DNA from 3 places in the Thioalbus denitrificans genome. Region 2 is predicted to be linked to each of the others. Evidence: predicted binding sites of a transcription regulator. Region 2 holds the regulator's gene; each other region holds the start of a gene.

Region 1 (3,977 bases), 180 kb from region 2:
CATGGAGTGGCAGGAGACGCAGAACTCGGTCCGGTTGGTGGCTTCCAGTACGGTCATGAAGCCGCCGAAGAACAGGGCCCCGGCCAGGAACGCCAGGAGTGCGACGACCAGCAGGCGCTTGCGGGTGAAGGTAAACGTACGGCGTTTCTCGATCGGGCTGTTGGGTTCAGCCATATTCTCCATCTCCCCCCGGGACGGCGGCTGCGGTGCGGCAGGACCGTCCGGTTATTGTTTGTCGTTGTCGTTGTATGGCGGGCAGGCGCCCGCCGCAGTCCTGCAAGAAAATTGCCAGAACGAAACTGTCCCTACAAGTGTTGTGATAATTATTCCGGGGTGCGCGGGCGCCAGGCGTGGCCCGGCCGGCGCGGCGGGGCGGTGTCAGGTCCGGGCGGATCCGGCGGTGCCGCGCACGCGTTCGTGGTAGCGGGCGCGGTAGAGCAGGCGGGGCGGGTGGCCGGGGAGATCCTCGAAGCCGGCCCGATCGTGGAGCACGTTGTTGCTCAGCAGCCCCATACCCGACTCCAGCCGGGCGCGGAAAATGGCCGGGTGGTCGCTGGCGAGGAGGCGTTCGAGGCAGGCGACGGCCTCGCGCAGCACCGCCTCGTCGCGCCAGCGGATGTTGTGGCGGCGGGCGGTGTAGCGCATGTGGAGCGCCCCCTCCGGGGTGAGGGAGAAGACCGGCCCGGTGACCTCGGCGCGGGCCACCGCTCCGTTCTCCTCGCGGGCCGGTATGGACATGGCCTGCGGATGCATGAGCGCCGCGATGTAGGCGGGGTCGCAGTCGCGCAGGTGGATGTAGGCGATCTCCGGGTCCAGCAGCGCGTTTCCGCCGCCCCGGGCGGCGGGATGCACGCAGTGCAGCAGCAGGCCGCGCACCTGGCGGCCGGGCGGGTTGTAGTAGCCGTCGGTGTGCCAGCGGATGGGGCGATCGGTGTAGGGGATGTAGCCCGGCCGCGCCCCGGTCCGGCTGACGGCGAGCGGGGTGATGGCGTCCTCGTCGGCGAGCCAGTTGTGATCGAGGTGGAGCAGGCCGAACTGCCGGCCCAGCGCCGCGGGTATGGACTTGTCCGGATCGGCGCCGCAGCGGCTCGCGTAGACGGCCATGTTGGCCCGGCGGCAGCGTTCCAGCAGGGCGTCGTGCTCGGCGGCGGTGAGGCTGCGCGGATCGCGCACCTCCACCACCAGCTCCTCCAGCCGGACCGGGTGGTCGGCGAGCTTGCGATCCCGCCAGGCACGGTAGGCGTCGGGTTGATGGAGGTCGAAGTGGCTGGTGGAGTCGGGGTTCATGGCGCTTTCAGGGGCTCTCGTCAGGCAATTTGCTGGAATGTGCCTTCAGGAGTGACGCCGTACACTAGCAGAGCCGGCGGCTTCGCCATGTTGATCCAGGTCAATTACTCGACCCCCCGGCTATGGAAAGGTTGTCCATCCGCCAGGGCAGGTCCCAGGAGAGCCGTTAAGCGTCCGTAGCGCAGCGATTCCGTCGCCCTGTCCCTGGGTTGTCAATGCTGAGGAATCGCCGTGGCGCTGTCGGATCGCGTGCACACCCTGGGTCAGGACCTGCTGCGCCGCTACGGCGAGCGGGTGCACAAGCTCGCCATCAACGCCGGCTTCACCTGCCCCAACCGGGACGGCAGCAAGGGCCGCGGCGGCTGCACGTTCTGCAACAACGTCTCCTTCAGCCCCAACGCCCGGCAGGAGCCGGCCATCGCCGCCCAGCTGGCGGCGGGACGGGCGGTGCTGGCGAGGCGCACCGGGGCCCGGCGGTTCATCGCCTACTTCCAGGCCTACACCAACACCTACGACGAGGTGGATCGGCTGGCCCGGCTCTACGGCGAGGCGCTGGCGGAGCCGGACGTGGTGGGGCTGTCGGTGGGAACCCGGCCCGACTGCGTCCCCGACGCGGTCCTGGACCTGCTCGCCGGCTACCAGGCCGAGGGACGGGAGGTGTGGCTGGAGCTGGGGCTGCAGTCGGCCTTCGACGAGACCCTGGCGCGGGTGAACCGGGGTCACGGCTTCGCGGAATACCGCCAGGCGGTGCGGGCCGCCCAGCTGCGCGGCCTGAAGGTCTGCACCCATCTCATCGTGGGGCTGCCCGGCGAGAGCGGCTGGCACGCGCACCAGACCCTGGAGCGGGTCCTGGAGCTGGGGGTGGAAGGGCTCAAGCTGCACCCCCTGCACGTGGTGAGGAACACCCTGCTGGCGCACCAGTGGCGCCGGGGGGGCTACCGGCCGCTGGCGCTGGAGGAGTATGTCGCCATCGCCGCCGACCTGGTGGAGCGGACCCCGCCGGAGGTGGTCTGGCACCGGCTCACGGGCACCGCCTCGCGGGACATCCTCCTGGCCCCCGGGTGGTGCGCCCGCAAGTGGGCGGTGCTGAACGCCGTCGAGGCGGAGCTGGCCCGGCGCGACAGCCGCCAGGGCGCGGCCCTGGTCCCGGGGCATGTCCGCCACGGCGGACTGGCCCGGGCCGGTAACTGACATCGCAAGAGGTACGGAACAGGAACATGGAACTCGTCTGCCCCGCCGGCAATCTGCCGTCCCTGAAGGCCGCCGTGGACAACGGCGCCGATGCCGTCTACATGGGCTTCCGGGACGATACCAACGCGCGCCACTTCGCCGGGCTGAATTTCACGCCCGAGAAGATGCACGAGGGCATCCGCTACGCCCGCCAGCGCGGTCGGCGGGTGTTCCTGGCCCTGAACACCTTTCCCCAGCCCGGCGGCTGGGACCGCTGGCGGGCGGCGGTGGACCGGGCCGCCGAGCTGGGCGTGGACGCCCTCATCATCGCTGACCTCGGGGTGCTGGACTATGCCGCCGAGCGCTGGCCGGAGCTCGCCCGCCACCTCTCCGTGCAGGGCTCGGCCACCAACTACGAGGCGCTGCGTTTCTATCAGCGCCATTTCGGCATCCGCCGGGTGGTGGTGCCGCGGGTGCTGTCCCTGCCCCAGGTGGCGCACCTGGTGGAGAACAGCCCGGTGGAGGTGGAGGTATTCGGCTTCGGCAGCCTGTGCGTGATGGTGGAGGGGCGCTGCCTGCTCTCCTCCTACGCCACCGGCCAGTCGCCCAACACCTACGGCGCCTGCTCCCCGGCCCACGCGGTGGAGTGGCGGGAGATCGGCCAGGGCCTCGAGACCCGCCTCGGCGGGGTGCTGATCGAGCGCTACGGGGAGGGCGAGAACGCGGGCTATCCCACCCTCTGCAAGGGTCGCTTCCGGGTCGGACAGGACACCTTCCATGCCATCGAGGAGCCCACCAGCCTCAACACCCTGGAGCTGCTGCCGCAGCTGGTGGCCGCCGGCGTGGCGGCGGTGAAGATCGAGGGGCGCCAGCGCAGCCCGGCCTACGTGGCCCAGGTGACGCGGGTCTGGCGCGCCGCCATGGACGCCTGTGCCCGCGACCCGGAGCGCTACCACAGCCGCCCCGAGTGGGATGCCGAGCTGGCGCGGGTGTCCGAGGGCGCGCAGACCACCCTCGGCGCCTACCACCGCCCGTGGCAGTGAGGGGTTGCGAGTGAGGGGTGAGGAGAGAGGGGTGAGGGGTTCCTCGCTCCTAACGCCTCACTCCTCACCAACTCCCACGCTACCCTCGTCACCATCACAACCAACTTCTCCGAGCCTTCCATGAAATCTCCCAAGCTTTCACTCGGCCCCATCCTCTACTACTGGCCCCGCGAGCAGGTGTTCGACTTCTATGCCGAGGCGGCGGAGTGGCCGGTGGACATCGTCTACCTGGGCGAGGCGATCTGCTCCAAGCGTCGCCTGGTGCGCACGGAGGACTGGCTGGAGCTGGCGCAGCGGCTGGAGGCGGCCGGCAAGACGGCGGTGCTCTCCACCCTGACGCTGCTGGAGGCGGAGTCGGAGCTCATCAGTCTGCGCCGTATCTGCAGCGACGGCCGGTTCATGGTGGAGGCCAACGACCTGGGCGCGGTGAATCTGCTGGAGGGGCGGCCCTTCGTTACCGGTCCGTCGGTGAACGTC
Region 2 (3,977 bases):
GATGAGGAAGCGCAGGATGTAGTCGGTGCGCAGCTTGTCCCAGGCACCCGAGAGGGTCATCATGCCGTTCACCGCACCACCCCAGGAGGGGATGATCATGGCCAGCGACACGGCGGCGCCGAGGGAGCCGGTCCAGTCAGGCAGGGCGGTGTACTGCAGGTGGTGCGGCCCGAGCCAGACGTAGCCGAACATCAGGGCCCAGAAGTGGACCACCGACAGGCGATAGGAGAACACCGGACGGTTGGCCTGCTTGGGCACGAAGTAGTACATGATGCCCAGGAAGCCGGCGGTCAGGTAGAAGCCCACCGCGTTGTGACCCCACCACCACTGGATCATGCCGTCCTGCACCCCGGAGAAGAGGGAGTAGGAGGTGAACAGGCCCACCGGGATGGCGAGGCTGTTGACCACGTGCAGGTAGGTGATCATCACCAGCATGCCCAGGTAGAACCAGTTGGACACGTAGATGTGCGAGGTCTTCCGCACCGCCAGGGTCATGACGAAGTTGGCCAGGAAGGACAGCCACACCACGGCGATGAGGATGTCGATGGGCCACTCGAGCTCGGCGTACTCCTTGCCCTGGGTCAGGCCCAGCGGCAGGGTGACCACCGCCAGCACGATGATGGTGTTCCAGCCCCAGAAGGTGAACCAGGCCATCTTGTCGCTCCACACGCGTACGCCGCAGGTGCGCTGCACGCTGTAGAAACCGGTGGCCATCAGAACGCAGCCGCCAAAGGCAAAAATCACGGCGTTGGTGTGCAGCGGACGCAGACGCCCGAAGCTCAACCAGGGATTGTCCAGGTTGAGCACCGGCCAGGCCAGCTCCGATGCGATATAGACGCCCACCAGGGCGCCCACCACCAGGTACACCACCGCCATGACGGTGAACCATCGTACAACGTCAAAGTTGTACTTTTGCTCCACTGTCGCTTCCACCACGGTTGTTCTCCTCGTTTCTTAGAGTGTGTGCAAATTGCGCAGATTTCCTACGGGCTCCTGCTGCGGCCTGACCAGCCCTCCCCGACTCCGGCCGCGTGGGTATCGAAATTCCAGGGCGCACACACCCCCGCCCCTTCACCCACATTCTGTAATGATTTAGCACAGGCGCGAATTGTTTCCAGTCGGCCTGCCGAGGACGGTCGGCAACCGTCCATTTCGTGCACGGAAGTTGGCACTGGATGCCATATTAGCGGACAACGATACGTGAACATTGATCTTTGTCAATGTTTCGACTGATCGGTCGCAAGTTGTACCCGGGGGCGGGAAGGTGGGGTCGGAGGCGCCCCGGGGGCGCCTCCGCTGAATCAATACATCCTATTGTTTTATTTGATATTCCAGAATCAGTCGCGAACCTTTGCCAGCAACTGGAGAGCGGTCCGGTTGAGAATCCGCAACTGCTTGCCGCTGACCGAGAGCAGCCCCTCGGCCTGGAAGCGCTTGAACATCCGGCTCACCGTTTCCACCGCCAGGCCGAGGTAGCTGGCGATGTCCTGGCGCGACATGGCGAGACGGAAAGCCTCGGAGGGGAAGCCGCGCACTTCGAGGCGGCGGGAGACGTTGAGAACGAAGGCGGCCAGGCGCTCCTCGGCCGAGGGACGGGAGGAGACCAGCAGCAGACGGGACTGCTCTCCGATCTTCTCGCTCATGGCCTTGATCATCTGCTCGCGGAACTCCGCGAGGCGCACGCCGGAACGCTCGAGTTCGCGGAACTGCAGCTGGCAGACGCTGCTGTCCTCCAGCGCCTTCACGGTGTACTGATGGCGGTTGCCCTTCAGGGCGTCAAGCCCGATCAGCTCTCCGGGAAAGTGGAATGACGTGACCTGTTCCTCGCCCGTGTCCAGCAGCGTGTAGCTCTTGAAGGCGCCGGACTTGACCGCGTAGACGGCCTGAAGCTGCTGACCGTGGCGATAGAGGGTTTCACCCTTGGGAATGCGCGTGCGCCGGGAGAGGACGCCCGCCAGGGGTTCGGAGCGCTCGCCCTGGGGATCGATGACGGTGAGCAGACGCAGGAAGCCGAACAGCCCGCACTCTTCGCAGGCGACCTCGGTCTTGGTCCCGTGCTTCCCTGCAGGGGTTGGTGAACACTGTTCTGGCATGACGGGATCCGGGTTGCGGGTTGAAACCAGGCACTCAGCGCTCGCTCTGCGGCACCTCCGCACTGTCGATGCGCTGACTGCCGGAAAGGGCCGTGTCCCCGGCCAGCAGGGACAGACGGTCGATATCGTGGATGCGGATTCGGCGCCGCTCCACGCGCAGCAGGCCATCCTGCTGGAAGCGTGTGAACAGGCGGCTGACCGTCTCCACCGCCAGCCCGAGATAGTTCCCGATGTCGCTGCGGGACATGCTCAGGTTGTAGTCGGTGGCGGAGAAGCCGCGTTGGCGGAAGCGGATGGCCAGGGAGAGCAGGAATGCCGCCAGGCGCTCCTCGGCGCTCTTCTTGCCGAGCAGCAGCAGCAGCAGCTCGTCGTTGAGCAGCTCCCGGCTCATGACCCGCAGCATCTGCCGCTGCAGGCCCGGCACCCGGGCGCCCATGCGCTCGAAATCCTGGAAGGAGAATTCGCAGATGCTCGAGCTCTCCAGGGCCTTGGCCGAGCTCGGGTGGCGACCGAGGCTGATGGCGTCCAGCGCCACCAGCTCCCCCGGCAGGTAGAAGCCGGTCACCTGCTCGCGGCCGTCCTGCATGATGGTATAGGTCTTCAGCGATCCCGAGCGTACCGCGTAGATGGCATGGAACGGCGCGCCGCCGCGGAACAGCATTTCACCCCGCTTGAGCGAACGCCGGGCGGTGATCACCTCGTCCAGCAGGGCCAGCTCGTCCTCGCCGATACCCAGCGGCAGGCAGAGCTGGAACAGGGTGCAGTCCTGACAGGCGATACGCTTGTCAGCCACCGCCGCGCCGCCGGGGCCTGCCACACTGAGTTTCACATTGCCGGCCATCGATACCTCGAGGTCCTGAGCCGTGCCCATAAATCACCGTATTACCTTATTATGGTGCCGATTATTGATGTGGATCAATCATAGTCTTCATCCGACCGCGCCGGACCTCCCCAGCGGTGATCCGAATGCGGTTCACGCCCGCCGGCCTTGAGGGTATCCTATAAGGCTTGTGCAATCCGAATGCGTACCCGGCACCATGACCCAGCGCAACGCCCGCATCAACCGCGAGACCCTGGAAACCCAGGTCACCGTCAGCATCGACCTGGACGGCACGGGCACGGCCCGCATCGATACCGGCATCCCGTTCCTCGACCACATGCTCGATCAGGTGGCGCGGCACGGGCTCATCGATATCGAAATCGAGGCCCGCGGCGACCTGCACATCGATGCCCACCACACGGTGGAGGATATCGGCATCACCCTCGGCCAGGCCTTGGCCCAGGCCCTGGGCGACAAGCGCGGCATCCGCCGCTACGGACATGCCTATGTGCCCCTGGACGAGGCGCTCTCGCGGGTGGTGGTGGACTTCTCCGGCCGTCCCGGCCTGGAGTACCACGTGGAGTACCCGCGCGCGCGCATCGGCGATTTCGACGTGGACCTGTTCCGGGAGTTCTTCCAGGGGCTGGTCAACCACGCCCGCATCACCCTGCACCTCGATGCCCTGCGCGGCAGCAACGCCCACCATGTGGCGGAGACCCTGTTCAAGGCCCTCGGCCGGGCGCTGCGCATGGCCGCGGAACCCGATCCCCGGGCCCAGGGCATCCCCTCCACCAAGGGCGTTCTCTGAACCCTTCTTCCGACCACAGCCACGGTACAGTACGGCATGAGCAGCGTCGCGGTAATCGATTACGGCATGGGCAACCTGCGCTCGGTATCCAAGGCCCTGGAGCACATGGCCCCGGCGGGAACCCGCGTGCGGGTCACGGACGTGGAGCAGGAGATTCTCTCCGCCGATCGCGTGGTCTTCCCCGGGGTGGGCGCCGCCCGCGACTGCATGGAGGAGATCCGGTCCCGCGGCCTGGAGGATGTGGTCCGCGAGGCGG
Region 3 (3,977 bases), on a different contig from region 2:
GCCCGGGGCTGCCTGGCCGGCGCGACGGGCAGGTCGGCGCCGATCAGTAGGTGACCGTCACCGTCACCGTGTCGGAGTAGGTGAGCGCAGGGGGGGTGTCCTGGATAGGGACGGTGCCGTAGACCGTGTAGGTCTCCTCCGCGCCGGTGCCGGTGCCTGCCTGGCTTTCGGTGTCGGCCAAGGTGCCCCAATGAGTGGTGTAGCTCGCGTCCTGGAACAGGTCGTAGCTGACGTTGTTGGCCCCATTGACCATCTGCCGTGTGGTGGTGTCGCCGCCCGTACCCGGGTTGGCGCCGGCGTCGAGACCGATGTCGTAGGCGAGATTCTCGGTGCAGGTGACGTAGATGCTTGAGGTCGCCGTCACCACGCTGGTCAAGGGACCCGCGGCCCCGAACGCCATATCGGTGGGGGCCGTCGTGATCTCGCAGGCATTCTGAATGGTGATGGTGACATCGAATGTGTCGGTCACCGTCGCCGCCGTCGCGGTCAGCGGGAGTGTGCCGGCGATCAGCGCGGCGGCCAGCAGGGTCCGTCTATGCATGGTACTCATGGTCAGCTCCTTTCCCTGCCGCCGCCCCGGGCGAAGCGCTCCAGGACATCCGCAGGGCGTGAATTCGACGCGGTCTGAGCCATGGGGATTCTCTGTCCCCCACCGCCCGATTTTCCGCTTTCGTCCCTGAATCGGCCAATGCCGATGGTATTTATCATGATCAAGATAGATCAGTCCTGCGCCAATACCCACCAACTCCGTCACAAAATCTGCAACATGTGTTACAGGGTCGGTCACAATTCGCACCCCCCTTGACCATAGATTTCCGGGTACCGCCCCATCGGGCAGGCACACCTCTGTCGGAGCGGGACGCCACCCTTCCCCCTTCCTCCTTCACCCGACCGCCGGGTAAAACGATATCCTGTGCGCCTCGCCCCCGGCAACGCCTGCAAGGAGTCCCCCATGCCCACGCCCCCCGAAGCCCTGCTCCTCATCGCCCCCGGCTGCCCCCACTGCCCCGGCGTGCTGGCGCGGCTGTCGGAGCGGGTCAAGCAGGGACGGCTGGCGCGGCTGGAGGTGGTGAACGCCGCGCTGCTGCCGGAGCGGGCCGCGGAGCTCGGGGTCAGGAGCGTGCCCTGGACCCGGATCGGACCCTTCGAGCTCCAGGGCAACCTGGCGGAGGGGGAGATCGACCGCTGGATCGACGCCGCCGCCGCGGACACCGGCATGGATCTCTACCTCGCCGAGCTGCTGGAGCAGGGCGGGCTGGCGCGGGCCGAGGCGCTGGTGCGCGCCGCGCCGGAGCACCTGCCGGCGGTGCTGGGGCTGCTGGAGGCGGCGGAGATCCCCTTCAACGTGCGCCTGGGCGCCAGCGCCCTGCTGGAGGGGCTGGCCGGCGGCGACGCGCTGCGCGCGCTGGTCCCGGAGCTGGCCCGGCTGGCCGGCCACGCCGAGCCGCGGGTGCGCGGCGACGCCTGCCACCTGCTGGGCCTGGCGGGCGATCCCGCCGCCCTGCCGGTCCTGGAACAGCGCCTGGAAGACGACGATCCCGAGGTGCGCGAGATCGCCGCCGAGTCCATCGAGCGGCTCGTCCCGGGTAACGGGTAACCCGAAAGGCGTGTCCGGCGGGAATGGTGCGCAGAGCGCAGCCTACGCTGCGGCCTCTCCCTGAATTCACCTTGCAGGGTGCGCCGTGCGCACCGCTACCGCCCCCCCGGGCAATCCACATCTCCCCGTCCGCGATCTGTCCCTTCTCCCGCCCGCTTGCGCAAGATCCTTTCGCCGTCCGCATCGGATCCGCCCACCGCCTCCCGAGGCCGGAACCCCTTAACAATCATTTCATTAGCATATTATTACCTGGTTAACACACTGTTTTACAAGCTCTATTTTGCTCCGCAACAATGCCTGAGCTTTCTTGTCAGATTTTGCAACGTCAACCATACTTGATTTATGTCGATTTCCGGGATGGGGCCCATAGCCCAGCCAACCGGGGGGTAAGCGCCTGATGGTGATGCGTGGAAGCAATGCGGAGGATGCGGGTGAGACATTTCGTCTCCAACCCAACCGCTCCATGCGCTGGACCGACATCCAGCGCGTCCTGACCGTCTTCGGGCTGTTCACCGCGATGATTGCGGTGGCGGTCGCCGCCCTTGGCGCCTGGCCCGTCCTCCCCTTTACCGGCCTGGAGCTGCTCCTGCTCGCCGGCGCCTTCTATCTCAATGCCCGCCAGGGCAGCGCCCGCGAGGTGATCTCGCTCCATTCCGACCGGCTCGAGCTGTACCGCGGCAACGGCCGGCAGCACGACCGGCCCTATCGGCTCCCGCGCCCGTGGACCCGGGTGGAGCTGGCCCGCGATCCCGCCGGCCGCTACCCGAGCCGGCTCTTTCTCAATGCCCACGGCCGCCGCCACGAGGTCGGGGCCTGGCTGCCGGAGCACGAGCGCAGGCGGCTCGCCCGGGATCTCACCCGGGCGCTCGGAACATCAGTGTCATAACCAGTGCTGCAGGGATGTCGCCGGATACCCGGGTCGCCGGGGATCGGGCCGCGGAACAATTCAAGGGCAGGCGCATGGGGGACATCACGTGGATAGGATGGTAAGACGCACCGCCGCTCTCGCCGCGGCGACGGGACTGATCGCGCCCGCCGGCGCACTGGCGGACTACGCCCTCAACCTGCGCCCCGGGGTCACCCCCATCAGCCGGGAGGTCTACGACCTGCACATGCTGATCCTCTGGATCTGCGTGGCCATCGGCGCGGTGGTGTTCGGGGCGATGGTCTACTCCATCATCCGCCACCGCAAGTCCCGCGGGGTCGAGGCGGCGCGCTTCCACGAGAACACCTCCGTGGAGATCCTCTGGACCCTCATCCCGGTGCTGATCCTGGTCTCCATGGCCATTCCCGCCACCCGCACCCTCATCGCCATGGAGGACACCCGCGACGCGGACCTCACCATCAAGGTGACCGGCTACCAGTGGAAGTGGCACTACGACTACCTGGGCGAGGACGTGAGCTTCTTCAGCACCCTGGCCACGCCCACCGAGGCCTTCCGCGACGCCTCCCTGCGCACCGCCGACTACCTGCTGGAGGTGGACAACCCGGTGGTGGTGCCGGTGGGCCGCAAGGTGCGCTTCCTCACCACCGCCAACGACGTGATCCACTCCTGGTGGGTGCCCGACCTGGGCTGGAAGCGCGACGCCATTCCCGGCTTCATCAACGAGTCCTGGGCCCAGGTGGACGTGCCCGGGGTCTACCGCGGCCAGTGCGCCGAGCTGTGCGGCAAGGACCACGGCTTCATGCCGGTGGTGCTGGTGGCCAAGAGCGAGCCGGAGTACGAGGCCTGGCTGGCGCAGCAGAAGAGCGCCAAGGCCACCCGCGCCGCGGCGGCGGAGAAGACCTGGACCCTGGAGGAGCTGATGCAGCGGGGCGAGGCGGTCTACGCCAAGACCTGCGCCGTCTGCCACCAGGCCAACGGCCAGGGCGTGCCCGGCGCCTTCCCGCCCCTGGCCGCCGGCCACCCCTTCGCCGCCGGCGAGAACCTGCTCGCCCACCTGCGCGAGAGGGGCTTCCTGGACGCGGACGGCAACATCGTCCTCGGCCCCCTGGAGCAGCACATCGACATCGTCCTCAACGGCATCGAGGGCAGCGCCATGCAGGCCTTCCGCGATCAGCTGGACGACGCCGACCTGGCGGCGGTGATCACCTACGAGCGCAACAGTTTCGGCAACGACTCGGGCGAGCTGGTGCAGCCCGCGGCGGTGAAGGCGGCCCGTTGAACCGCCACCGGCAGACCCGACGAAGCGAGGAGAGGAGCGAGCCCATGACCACCACCACCGCAGCCCACGGGGAGCACACGGAGCACGGCCCGGCCCGGGGCCTGATGCGCTGGGTCACCACCACCAACCACAAGGACATCGGCACCCTCTACCTGCTGTTCGCGCTGACCATGTTCTTCGTCGGCGGTGCCATGGCCATGGTGATCCGCGCCGAG

The links. Region 2 encodes FNR, which switches genes on or off when oxygen is low (the NO sensors DNR and NnrR bind a similar motif). Its sites were predicted from a motif close to TTGATNTANATCAA; they were not measured.
Region 1: a site for FNR is predicted at 1,378-1,391, ahead of mnmL (tRNA modification radical SAM protein MnmL/YtqA). Genes of this name have one in related genera too.
Region 3: a site for FNR is predicted at 1,933-1,946, ahead of DFQ59_RS09660 (DUF2244 domain-containing protein). Genes of this name have one in related genera too.

What each region holds. Positions count from the first base shown of each region.
Region 1 is NZ_QPJY01000001.1:407,318-411,294, forward strand. Features, by position in the region: gene DFQ59_RS01890 (NapC/NirT family cytochrome c) at 1-174, opposite strand, end outside; gene DFQ59_RS01895 (TauD/TfdA family dioxygenase) at 379-1,287, opposite strand; gene mnmL (tRNA modification radical SAM protein MnmL/YtqA) at 1,519-2,478, shown strand; gene ubiU (ubiquinone anaerobic biosynthesis protein UbiU) at 2,505-3,500, shown strand; gene ubiV (ubiquinone anaerobic biosynthesis protein UbiV) at 3,621-3,977, shown strand, end outside.
Region 2 is NZ_QPJY01000001.1:587,499-591,475, reverse strand. Features, by position in the region: gene ccoN (cytochrome-c oxidase, cbb3-type subunit I) at 1-933, opposite strand, end outside; gene DFQ59_RS02800 (helix-turn-helix domain-containing protein) at 1,338-2,093, opposite strand; gene fnr (fumarate/nitrate reduction transcriptional regulator Fnr) at 2,128-2,886, opposite strand; gene hisB (imidazoleglycerol-phosphate dehydratase HisB) at 3,131-3,721, shown strand; gene hisH (imidazole glycerol phosphate synthase subunit HisH) at 3,758-3,977, shown strand, end outside.
Region 3 is NZ_QPJY01000003.1:281,767-285,743, forward strand. Features, by position in the region: gene DFQ59_RS09650 (Csu type fimbrial protein) at 44-550, opposite strand; gene DFQ59_RS09655 (HEAT repeat domain-containing protein) at 953-1,597, shown strand; gene DFQ59_RS09660 (DUF2244 domain-containing protein) at 2,001-2,483, shown strand; gene coxB (cytochrome c oxidase subunit II) at 2,581-3,762, shown strand; gene ctaD (cytochrome c oxidase subunit I) at 3,807-3,977, shown strand, end outside.